Regions from separate parts of the Brevibacillus sp. AF8 genome, predicted to be linked through region 2. Evidence: riboswitches for the same ligand, from Rfam matches in the RefSeq annotation. Region 2 holds a riboswitch; each other region holds the start of a gene.
What was found. A riboswitch is a leader RNA that binds a small molecule or an ion and turns the genes downstream of it on or off. The one in region 2 is predicted to bind cobalamin.
Positions count from the first base shown of each region.

Region 1 (4,185 bases), on a different contig from region 2:
GATAGAAACCGCTGCTGCCGTCAGAAGAGTCGAGACGACCAGAACCACCATCTTTGTTCGATCCACATGGACGCCGAGATGCGCAGCCTGCCGCTCGCCCAATGCAAAAAGGTTCAAGGAACGCGCATAGCTCACCAGCACCATTCCACCGATGACCAAGTACGGAATCAAGACGTACGTAAAGGCCCAGCCCCGAAATGACAGGCTGCCCATCAGCCAGAACACGATCTCATTGACCGTCTGATCGGATAGCGAAACCATAAAGGAAACGAGTGAGCCGAGAAAAGCCTGCACCACAACTCCAGACAAAATCAGGGTCTCTGTTTGGAGCTTTCCTTGCGTGTTTGCGAGTCCGAGTACGATCCATAGACTGAGCAGTCCTGTAAGAAATGCGACGACAGGCGTGCTCCATGCACCCAAAAAGCTGATTTGCAAGCCAAACAGGATTAAAAAGGCCGCTCCGACAGCAGAACCTGATGCCACGCCCATCGTAAACGGATCGGCGAGCGGATTGCGCAAAACTCCCTGAAAGCCCGCTCCCGCAAGCGACAAGCAAGCCCCAATCAAGACAGCCAATACAACGCGTGGAAAACGAACCTTCATGACAATTTGCTCAGATGACTCCGGCCACGTTACGGCAATCCAGTCAGAGAAGCCCGGGATCTGCTGGAGCAGGATGAGCCATACTTGTGAGATCGGAAGTTGTGCCGCCCCCATCGAGATGCTGATGACTATTGATGCCAGCAGGACGAGACAACTGACTCCTCCCCATATGAACAATCGTTTCTTCATTTTATTTCACCAAGTCAGGGTAAATCGCCTTGGCTACTTCGATCAAGCCTTGTGTAATGCGCGGACCAGGGCGGGACAAAATATTTTGGTCCATGCCAAAGATTTGTTTTTCACGAATCGCCTTCATTTTATCCCAACCATTGCGATTCGCGATCATATCCTCCAGCTTGACGCCGGTCTTTTCATCGGTAATTCCGCTCGCATACAAAATGACGTCTGGGTCGTTTTGCAAAATCTTTTCTTCACTGATCGGATTCCAGCCTTGGGTGTCAGAAGCAATATTTGTCGCTCCAGCCAGTGTGATGAGTTCGTCCATGAACTCGCCTTTTCCGACTGTCCAGCCTGGGGAGAATTCCAGGTATACCTTTTTCTTCTGTTCCGGTTTTACATTTTTCACTGCATCTTCAACGTACGCGATGTCTTTCTTCATTTGCGCGACGACTTTTTCGGCTTGTTCCTGTGTATTCGTGATAACTCCCATTGTTAAAACATTGTTAAGGATGTCATCCATCTTTGTCGGATGAGTAATGTAGACGGGCATTCCGAGAGATTTTAGCTTGTCAGCCACTGGCTTCTCCATCGAAATCCCACCGACGACCATATCCGGCGTTTGAGCGAGAATGGCTTCTTCATTCGGTTTGACGACGCCGCCAATTTTCGGCTTTGCCTTCGCCGCTTCTGGATAATCGTCATAGTCTGAGACAGCTACGATCCGATCTTCCAAGCCTAATGCGAACAATATCTCTGTCTCGGCAGGTGATGTTGAGACGATTCGCTCAGGAGCTTTTGCAAAGGTTACTTCTTTTCCAGTCGCATCCGTGACTGTCAATGGATACGTTGTTTGTTTTGCAGGCTGCTCGGCCGCGCTCTCTTGCGGTGTTGTCTGCGGTGCACCTGTTTGTCCACCTGGTGCTGGCTGGCTGTTATCATTACCCGCACAACCCGCGAGGCTCGCCGCTACCAGTAGTGGGATCATGAATCGCAATGAACGTTTCATATGTAGAACTTCCTTTCTTCATGTCTGATTGACTGTACCTTCCAATAAAAAAAGCGACCCTTGCTTCCATTCGGAAATCAAAGGATCGGCACCTCAGGGCAAACAGACAGGATGGTCTGCTTCCTCAAATAGGCCGATCCTTTCCGCGAAGGCAACAGGCACGAAAACAAACAGGCAGGTCTCCTGGCTTACGGCTGAGGAACGAGCCGATTTACAGTGGCGGGACCGCGTCGGATTTTCACCGACTTCCCTTTTCACCCGATCTTTTTAAGAAAAGACGAGGCACCTATTTGCTGTTACGTTTGAAATTGTCACAGTCCATGATTCATCCTACATCATAGCATTCCTTGGATGAAAAAAGAATGACAAACACGTAAGCCAATACTTTCTTGCCTAACTAAAAATGAAAAACGCCTGAACAAAAGGTTCAGGCAAATGTAAAGCTTTTCGCAGGCTACTCTCGTTTGTGCAAATAATCCAGAATGCCCATGGAGCATACTTGCAAATCGAGCTTGAGTACTTCGAAAACGTCGTGGTCACCACTGATGCCTTGTGACTGTAGATGATCCGAGATTCGTTCAAACAGCGTACGAGACAATTCTTCATAGGTTTGTCCAGCAGCAATCGCTGACTCTCCTTCCTCCACAAACACGGGGAGCCACTCACGTATTTGACGGTACACATCATCCACCTGCTCAGACATCCCATAATGACCAAAGTAAATGCGATTTAGCTTGCGTGCTTCAAAACGGCTTAGAGACGCTAGCATGGCATCTGGGTCAAACTGATTCGGCGAAGTAGATGGCAGCACGAGGTGTATGCCATCCTTTTGAAGCTGTGGATAAAGTACACCTGCCGTATCCCCTGTGAACATGCCGCGGCTTACGGGATCGTAGATGCTGAAATGATGATTGGCATGTCCCGGCGAATCCACAAACTCTAACACGCAATTTTCTCCGATCTTCAGTGTATCCCCGTCGCCGCGAATCAAAAGCCTCTCCTCAGAAACTGCCACGATCGGATCGAACAATCGATCAAAATCATCGTGATAAACCGCTCTCGCCCCTGCGATCAGTCGGCTCGGATCTACGAGATGACGTGCACCTTTCGGGTGGACGACGACCTTTGCGTTTGGACAATCCTTCAAAAACAGTCCTACTCCTCCTGCATGATCCAAATGAATATGTGTCACAATGATGTATTTTACTTGTTCCGGCGTATAACCGAGCTTGGCAAGACCGGCCTTGATGTATGGGACGGAGGGGCTTGGTCCTGTTTCGACCAAAGTCAGTTCTTCTTCAGCGATGACATAAGTCCCCGTACGCTCTGGCCAGCCCATATCGAAACCGTCTATTAAATGGATGCGCTCCCCTAAGTAAATAGGCTGTGATGATTGCATGTAAATGCTCCTCCTTTTCAAAAATCATTTTGTTGCGAGAATATTTACACTTTATCACCTATTTGGGAGGCGCTGGTGAAAAACAACACAAAATCTTCATATTTTTATCGTAATATAAGGGCAGTAAAAAAATTCCATTACTTGGAGGGGTGCAAAAATGGGTCAGCTTTTTTCTGAGTTACGACCTGAGCATGAGACGTTTATCAAGAAGCAACGAATGTTCTTTGTTGCCTCTGCTCCAATGGACACAGATGGTCACGTGAATCTTTCACCGAAAGGGTACGATTCTTTTCGCATCATATCGCCTACGGAGGTCGCCTATTTAGACCTGACTGGAAGCGGAAATGAAACCAGTGCTCATCTGCAGGAAAATGGCAGGATTACTCTTATGTTTTGTGCCTTTGAAGGCCCTCCTCTCATCATGCGCCTATTCGGCAAAGGAACGGTTATTCTCCCGGATACGCCTCGGTGGGATGAGCTCGTAAAGGACTTCCCTCTTCTGCCCGGCGCTCGTCAAATCATTTCCGTAAACGTACAGGAAGTAAAGACTTCTTGCGGCTGGGCCATCCCCTTCTATTCCTTTTCAAAAGAACGGGATACCCTTCAGAAATGGACCTTGGCGAAAGACGAAGAGGAACTGCTTGCTTATCAAAAGGAAAACAACGTAGTCAGCATGGATGGCTTGCCAACACCCTTGGGACAAAAGCTTTTCCCCGCAGTAGGTGGGGATAACGAAGCGTAAAACACAAAGAAGCTGCCTTTCTCGCAGCTTCTTTTTTGGAAACCTCTTTACTTGCTCGTATAAATCGCCACTGCATCGCGGAGAAACTCGGCTACACCTGGCTGCTCCTTGTCATAGTAAGCAGTAAAACGCGGGTCATCTACATACATCTGGGCCACACCTGCGTGGGCTTCCTTACTGTAGCTGTCCCAATAAAAACTCAGCCATTGACGGTGAAGATCTGCTGCTTTTTGCGCTAATTCATGAGCAGGGTCG
Region 1 covers NZ_JAGQDN010000008.1:10,586-14,770, forward strand. Annotated here, with positions in the region: gene KB186_RS12750 (FecCD family ABC transporter permease) at 1-792, opposite strand, end outside; gene KB186_RS12755 (ABC transporter substrate-binding protein) at 794-1,789, opposite strand; cobalamin riboswitch at 1,946-2,094, opposite strand; gene KB186_RS12760 (MBL fold metallo-hydrolase) at 2,244-3,188, opposite strand; gene KB186_RS12765 (pyridoxamine 5'-phosphate oxidase family protein) at 3,346-3,930, shown strand; gene KB186_RS12770 (MerR family transcriptional regulator) at 3,978-4,185, opposite strand, start outside.
Region 1: it holds a riboswitch for cobalamin, as region 2 does, so the genes downstream of both, KB186_RS12755 (ABC transporter substrate-binding protein) here and KB186_RS17625 (energy-coupling factor ABC transporter permease) in region 2, are expected to answer to the same signal.

Region 2 (4,185 bases):
ATCCAGCACCTTTTCTACCTTTGCCCGGATTACTTCCACAGGCAGCTTCTGATTGCATAAACCGTAGGATATATCTTCTGCGACCGTGCTTGCGATCAACTGATGCTCGGGATCTTGAAAGACCAAGCCCACCTTTTGCGTCATCTCTTGCAATGCGGCTCGTTTGTAGACAAGCGGTTTTCCTTTCCACAGCACTTGTCCCTGCTGTGGCTCGATGATTCCGTTTCCATGCAAGAACAAAGTCGACTTCCCACAGCCATTCCGTCCCAAAAGAACACATTTCTTCCCCTCAGGAATCCATAAGGACAGCCCTGTCAGGACAGGTCCCCGCCCTCCCGGATACGTGTACTGCAAATCGATGAACTCCAACAACCGTGATGTCATAACCGCCAACCTCCTGTCCACCACTCAAGCAGCACCAGCAGCATACAGCCTGCGATTGCCTCCCACTCATAGCGGCGCGAGCGGGAGTGGGTATGAAACGAGAGCACCTGCATGCTCTCCCCAAAGCCCCTAGCCGCCATTCCTTTGTGCAAGGCTTCGTATTTGCGCATTGCTCTGACAAACAATTGCGCAACGAGAACCCCTGCATCCCGAAGCGTCGCTCGGAAGCCGCGATGACCTCCGCGCGAACGTTGGGCAATCCAGAGCTGATGAGAAATCGTTACCAACACAAAAATAAACCGATACATGATCATTAATAAGTCAGTTACAAGGACAGGCATACGTAGCCGGCGAAGCACCTGCAAAATTTCAGCAAACGGCACGGTAAACAAAATGAAAGCAAAGCAGGATAAGCTCGCCATGGTACGCCAAAACAAGATCCAAGCTTTACTGAAGGACGACATCGGCACATAGAGCACATAAGAACCCAGCTCCCATGCTGCCGCGACCTGGACCTGCACTTCTCCTGCTCTCGCCCCTTCAACCAGTAGAGCAGGAAGCCCCGCAGCGAAAAACGAGAGCGACACGATCATAAAGGTAAAATAGATACGGACAGGAATCCGGGCATACACCACTACCCATACCGTCATCCACACAGCGACAGCCATCTGCATCCATACATGTCCTACCAGGACGAGCAGTAACAATGCGCTCGCCAGTAATAGCTTATGAGCAGGCGGCAGACGTTTCAGCCTGTTTTGATAAGAGAGAGAATCAAGCTGCAGTCCGTTCATTTTTTCCGCTTATCCAACCGGCCTTTGTACAAGCCCACGGCGTAGCCAACCACTCCCGCTCCCAACGCCGCCTGCACCGCAAACAATAGACTCTCCGTCTCTCCCCCTGGCGGCTCTATCAGCGGCTGGAACCACGGTTCGTAGTTCGGGGCGATTTCCTTGATCGCTTCCTCTGCCACGCCATCTGCGCCGCCAAATTCCGAATCCTGAACCAGCAACAGCGGGACAATAGCCAGTACGATTACTCCAATGAGTAAAAGCCAGTTCCATCCTTTTTTCACAGCGATTCCTCCCGTTTGAGCAAACGAAGCTGTGTAAGCTCTTTTGCGTTGTAAGATAACAACCAGTTCCAAACAAGAACGGTCAACAGACCTTCACTGATGGCGAGCGGTACTTGCGTGAATGCAAAAATTCCTGCGAATTTGGCAAACGAGGCCAACACTCCGCCAGATTCAGCTGGAAATGCGAGTGCCAGTTGAAGCGAAGTCACTACATAGGTAGCGAGATCAGCCAAAGCCGCCGCCGCAAAAACCGCCAGTCGCTGGCTTCCTGCCACTTTCATGATCAACCGATAGATTCCGTATGCCACCATTGGTCCTACCACTGCCATAGATACAGCATTCGCCCCTAGCGTAGTCAAACCTCCATGCGCCAATAGCAGGGCTTGAAACAAGAGCACCATGCTCCCTAGCACAGACATCGCAAAAGGTCCAAACATAATGGCACCGAGGCCCGTTCCAGTCGGGTGAGAGCTGCTGCCTGTAACCGAAGGGATTTTCAGTGCAGATAAAACAAAGGCAAACGCTCCTGCAACGCCAATTAGGAGCTTCATTTCGGGATGTTCTTTTACAATTTTGTTAATCGAGCGAATCCCAAGAATAAAAAATGGCAAGAAGACAGCCCACCAAAATAAGGCCCAGGATAAAGGCAAATACCCTTCCATGATGTGCATCGCGTGTCCTGTCTCAGGTTCATTGAGCAAAAAATACAGGACGAAGCCCGCGATCATCAGACAAGTAGATACGAGACGAGATCGATTCATGTTCATTCCTCCTTCACTCACTTTCGTTCTTTCCTCCAAACAAAAAAATCCCATCCATCAATGGACGAGATGTGCACACAAAACAACAGACTGACTAGACAGCCTCATTGCCTCGTATTCACCGCTCCTTTCCGCGAAGGTTCTGTGGGTGTGGCTACTAGGTAGGTCTCCTGGCTTCCAGATCCATGCGCTCCTTGTCCTTCCCCATACGAAAATGAGTGGTTTCCTTCTCAAAGAGAGCTCCCTGGTTACAGTGGCGGGACCGCTCGGGACTTTCACCCGATTCCCTGTTACCCTTTATGCGTCACATAAAGGCACCTAACGCCGACTATATGCAATTGACTGACAATTCATGTTTGTCCCACATCATTATACCGGATCACTACATAAATCGGAAGAATATAAGCGAAAACGCATAAGTCGATGACCCTTACAAACGGAGCCATCGACCTATGCATACTTTGTTCTATCTATTCTTTTGCGTCTACGCCAATCACTTCACTAATATGTTTAAAGCCATCGCGTTGCATGAGCTTCAGCAGTTTTTTGTTGATTTGCTTGGCGATACCTGGGCCCTGATAAATCATCCCTGTATACACCTGAACGAGACTAGCTCCTGCCCGGATTTTCGCGTAGGCGTCTTCCCCGTTATAAATACCGCCGACACCAATAATTGGTACCTTATCTCCTACTTCTTGATAAATCTCCTTCACCCAAGCCGTGGAACGCTCTGTAAGAGGTCTTCCGCTCAAGCCGCCCGCTTCCTCGGCAAATCGATGTCCGGAAACCGCCTCGCGTGACAGTGTCGTATTGGTAGCAATAATTCCGGAAATGCCTTCTTCTACAGCAGCGTGAACCACATCGCGCATGTGCTCATCTGACATGTCTGGCGCTACTTTCAACAAAATCGGCTTTTTCTTGATGGAACGCGCTTCCATTTCGGTTGCCTTTTCCCTTACTGCACGCACCAAATGACGCAAGCTCTCTGTTTCCTGCAAGTCACGCAGATTCGGGGTGTTCGGAGAGCTGATGTTAATGACGAAATAGTGACCGTATGCATAGAGCATGTCCATACATTTGCTATAGTCGACGGCCGCTTCTTCATTCGGCGTTACTTTGTTTTTCCCAATGTTAATCCCAATCGGAACATCTGAGTATGCGTAATCGACCAAATGCTGGGAAGCCAAATACGCACCATGATTGTTGAAGCCCATTCGGTTAATGACAGCTTGATGTTCCGGCAATCGGAACAATCGGGGCTTCGGATTGCCTGGCTGCCCCTGCGGCGTCAATGTCCCGATTTCCACAAATCCAAAACCAAGGGCACCCAACGCATGGTAGACTTCTGCATTTTTATCAAAACCGGCTGCAAGTCCGACTGGATTCGGAAACGTCATTCCCCACAGCTTATTCTCCAACCGCTGGTCTTTTACCTGATAGATCATCTTCAGGATGCTTTTGCCTGGAGCAGAATCCTCCACCAGCCTTAAGGCACCAATTGTCTTTTCGTGAATCTCTTCCGCATCTTGCTGGAACAGATATTTTCTTATGAGCTGATACATCGGCTGCACTCCTTACTCCGTTTCTACCTTTTTACCTCATAGTAGAATACCATACTTTTTCGGGAGGATGTAACCTTTATACGTGATACATATTTCCAGCCAAGCAGGCAAATCCTAACAGCACCACCACGCACAGGGGGATAAGTCTTTCATGAAAGTGGACGGAAAAATCGGGATTGGTCAAGCCATTATGGTGATGATGCTGACGATCGGCATTACGAACCACGTAACCGTTATCCCCCTCTTATTGAGTAAAGCCGGAAGAGATGCTTGGTTGAGCGTGTTGATTGCCGGTATCCCTTTTTCCTTCTGGGCGTACTTGCTGTTTGTGGTTAATCGAAGTACGAAGCAACAGTCTTTGCATGAATGGCTTGCGCAACGCTCAGGAAAAATCGTCAGCCAT
Region 2 covers NZ_JAGQDN010000013.1:129,562-133,746, reverse strand. Annotated here, with positions in the region: gene KB186_RS17640 (energy-coupling factor ABC transporter ATP-binding protein) at 1-384, opposite strand, end outside; gene cbiQ (cobalt ECF transporter T component CbiQ) at 381-1,178, opposite strand; gene KB186_RS17630 (energy-coupling factor ABC transporter substrate-binding protein) at 1,175-1,459, opposite strand; gene KB186_RS17625 (energy-coupling factor ABC transporter permease) at 1,456-2,220, opposite strand; cobalamin riboswitch at 2,364-2,557, opposite strand; gene KB186_RS17620 (quinone-dependent dihydroorotate dehydrogenase) at 2,691-3,782, opposite strand; gene KB186_RS17615 (GerAB/ArcD/ProY family transporter) at 3,934-4,185, shown strand, end outside.

Region 3 (4,185 bases), on a different contig from region 2:
TTGATTGGGGACGGCCTGCGCGATGCACTTGACCCGCGGATGAAAAGCTAGTCCAATCGCAAAAAGACAGAAGGGAATGTGATGCCGTCCTTCTGTCTTTTCTTGTTTATTCTTCTTCCATGAAGGTGCGGCACAACTGATTGAAAGCAGGAGCAGCTTTCGTGATGACTTGATGCTTTACGTTCGGGATCATTTCGAGTCTTGCTTTTGGCAATTTCATGCTAAGCGTCTGCGCATAATGGTGCATCCGTTGATCACGTTCGCCATAGGCAAGTAAAATCGGAAGCTGGATGTTGCTCAGGCGCTCTGTACATTGATATCGATGTCCGGCAGCGTAAAGGTATTTCACGCTAGTAGGATCTGTTTTGGAGGCGTGTGCCGTCCATTTTTCGCGCATTTCTGGGTTATCGACATGTGAGGAAGCAATGGAACGGGCAAGAAGAGGAACTCCGTGAAGCATCGACAACGCCTGGGCCATCCAAAATCGTCCATGTAAATACAGGTCATTCACTTCGGAAAATCCGCTCACGAGTATACCGCCTTGTGCATGATCAGGATAGCGAAGACAATATTCAAGGGCGATAGAGGCACCTTGGGAGTAGCCCAAAATAAAGGGACGCTCAATGCCGAGTGCCGGGATCAGCTTATGGAGCCGTTCTGCCAACTCCCCAATGGAAAAGGGCTTCTCCATCGGAGAACTGTCGCCATGTCCGGGTAAATCAGGGACAATGAGCTGATATGTATCTGCGAGTGTTTGCTGATAAACAAAATTGATAGAGCCGATACATGGCGCATGGATACACAATAACGGCTGGCCTTTTCCTGATATGTGAAAAGCAAACTGTTTGCCATCCTGATGGACGAGTATTTGTTCCATTTTCATTTTCACCCCACTTATAGGTTGTCCGATCCAAGGGAGATTTTTCAATTGAACTCTTCTTTTTTTGATGGGGAAGTGGTATTCTCGCAATAGAATAATTGGTGAAAGCAGGGTGAAGAAGTTGTTTCAAGAGCGCATTTCGAAGCTCCACACGTTTTTGACAGAGCAAGAGCTGAACGCGGTGTTGATTACCTCTCCCAAGCACGTCTACTATTTGACCGGATTTTTTACTGACCCGCATGAACGTTTTATGGGTCTTGTTATTCCTGCTGAGGGAAAGCCTTCCTTGATTGTACCTGCTCTTGATCGTGAAGCAGCGGCAGAAGCTTCGTTCGTTCAAGATATCCATACACATACGGATATCCAAAACCCGTATGAAATTCTCAAGCAAGTGTTGCCAGCGAACTTGGCGAAGCTCGGTATTGAGAAAAGTCATATGACTGTCGAGCGCTATGAAGCACTTGGACAAGTTGTTCTGGCGTCAAGCTATGTGGACGTGGAAGAGCCTCTCCGTGAAATGCGTTTGATCAAATCCGCGGATGAAGTGGATCGTCTGAAACACGCTGTTCAGTTGGTCGAGGATTCCTTGCGGGAGACCCTGAAGAAAGTTCAGAAAGGCATGACCGAGACAGAAATCGTAGCTGAGCTGGAATTCCAGATGAAGCGCTTGGGCGCAGAAGGCCCATCCTTTACGTCCATGGTATTGGCAGGGGAGAAGTCGGCACTTCCACACGGAAAGCCAGGAACCCGCCAGGTGCAAGAAGGCGACTTGCTTTTGTTTGATATCGGAGTAGCTGCAAACGGATATGTATCCGATATTACTCGTACCTTTGCTGTAGGCGAGATCAGTGCCCAGCTGCAAGAGATTTACGAGACGGTATTGGCGGCCAACGAAGCGGCAATTGCTGAGATTCGTCCGGGTGTGACCTTTGCGCATTTGGATAAAACCGCTCGCGATGTCATCACTGCAAAAGGCTACGGTGAATACTTCATGCACCGTCTTGGGCACGGACTTGGGATGGACGTACATGAATATCCATCTGTTCACAGCCAGAACCAAGAAGTGCTTCGACCAGGGATGGTTTTTACGATCGAGCCGGGCATCTATTTGCCAGGTGTAGGCGGCGTGCGGATTGAAGACGATGTATTGGTTACGGAAACGGGCGTTGAAATACTCACGCAGTTCCCGAAAAAACTGACTTCCATCAACTAATGAAGAAATCATAAAAATTGAATACGTATCGAATGGTGCTGGATGGCATATGCCGTCAGCTTAAAAGGGAAGTCCGGTGAGAAACCGGCGCGGTCCCGCCACTGTAACGAGGAGTGCCTAGCAAATAGCCACTGTTTTTTGGAAGACAAAAAATGGGAAGGTAGCTGGGTGTGTTGATCCGTAAGCCAGGAGACCTGCCATGCGATCCTATACAATCGACCCACGAGGATGGGGCAGATGTGGAAGCAGTCTATGAAAGGGCGCCTTTATGCCTGCTTATAGTTATATCTACGTTTGTCATGCACCTCCCGATTGAAATGGGGGGTGCTTTTTTGTGGAGGATTTGGTTCAAGCCATCATTTCCAAACAGAAAAGAGGATTACAGATGATGAAGGCAAACAAAACGCATACAGTAATAAAAGGACTAGCTTTCGGTATTATGACAGCTGCCATGCTTTTGGTTTCGGCATGCGGCTCCACTACGACAACACAGGCTCCAGCCAAAACAGAACAAACAGCTGCTCCAGCAGCAGAAGGCAAGCCAGTAACACTAACCAATAATGGTATCGAAATGACTTATCCAACAGCACCTGAGCGTGCAGTGACTTTGAACCAGCACGTCACCGAAATCATGCTGGCATTGGGCCTTGCTGATAAAATGGTCGGAACTGCTTACCTGGATGATAAAATCCTTCCTGAGTTAAAAGCAGATTACGACAAGATTCCGGTACTGTCTGACAAGTATCCTACGAAAGAAGTGCTGCTGGCAGCGAACCCAGACTTTGTCTACGCCGGATGGAAAAGTGGATTCGGCGAGAAGGGCGTAGGATCGATGCAAGATTTGGAAAAGGTTGGCATCAAATCGTATCTGCAAGCGTCATCTAGCATGCCTGGTCCGACTATCGACGATGTGTTTGCGGACATTACGAACATTGGACGCATTTTCCGTGTGGAGGACAAAGCCAATGATTTGATCCATAAAATGAAGAGTGAAATGGATCAAACCATGAGCAAAATTGGCAAGATTGACGAGCCACTAAAAGTGTTCGTGTACGACAACGGGGAAGATAAACCATTCACAGCAGCCAACAACTACATGACATCCTTAATCAAAAATGCAGGCGGTAAGAACATTTTTGACGATATTCAAAAGGGGTGGGCAGAGGTAAGTTGGGAACAAGTAGTAAGTCGCAATCCAGACGTGATTATTATCGTAGATTACGGGGACAGAACCGTCGAGCAAAAACGCAATTTCCTTTTGAGTAAAAAAGAATTGGCGGATATCCCGGCGATTAAAAATCAACGACTAATGGTATTGCCTTTGTCCGCAGCTTCTGAAGGTGTTCGAGCACCGATTGCGCTGAAAATTTTGGCGGAAGGACTCTACCCGGATAAATTCAAATAGAGTACGCCCCTTTTAAGGGAGGGAATAGCACTGCAACAGATCAAGTTACCTTATATCATCATTACTTTACTGGTCGGACTTTTCCTCTCGATTACGTTCGCAGTTACCCTGGGATCAGTAGAGATTAAGCCGACTACGGTATGGAAAATCGCCTTATCAAAAATTCCGATGTTGACCCAATGGATCGAAGTGGATTGGTCCAAAGGTGAGCAAACGATTATTTGGGATATTCGCTTTCCTCGTGTACTCTTGGGGGCAATCGTCGGCGCAGGTCTGTCTGTCGTGGGAGTAGCGATTCAATCGTTGGTTCGCAACTCCCTGGCTGACCCGTATGTGTTAGGCGTATCTTCAGGTGCTTCGGTTGGCGCTACCTCGGTAATTATTTTTGGAGCATTCAGCATGTACGGGCAGTATGCGCTATCCTTTGGCGCTTTTACAGGCTCCCTTGTGTCCATCATTCTTATTTTTACGCTATCCCGTATTGGTGGACAAAACTCGACGGTACGCCTGCTCATGGCTGGAATTGCGATATCTGCGATCTTGTCGGCCATTACCAGTCTGCTTGTTTTTTCAGCGCCAAATGAGCATGGAATTGGGACGGTTCTGTTTTGGTTAAGTGGCAGTCTGGCTGGCGGGAAATGGGAGTACCTGACGATCCCTACAATGATTGTCGTCATCTGTCTCATC
Region 3 covers NZ_JAGQDN010000016.1:71,005-75,189, forward strand. Annotated here, with positions in the region: gene KB186_RS19605 (ABC transporter permease) at 1-51, shown strand, start outside; gene KB186_RS19610 (alpha/beta fold hydrolase) at 107-877, opposite strand; gene KB186_RS19615 (M24 family metallopeptidase) at 1,002-2,093, shown strand; cobalamin riboswitch at 2,110-2,309, shown strand; gene KB186_RS19620 (ABC transporter substrate-binding protein) at 2,479-3,498, shown strand; gene KB186_RS19625 (FecCD family ABC transporter permease) at 3,523-4,185, shown strand, end outside.
Region 3: it holds a riboswitch for cobalamin, as region 2 does, so the genes downstream of both, KB186_RS19620 (ABC transporter substrate-binding protein) here and KB186_RS17625 (energy-coupling factor ABC transporter permease) in region 2, are expected to answer to the same signal.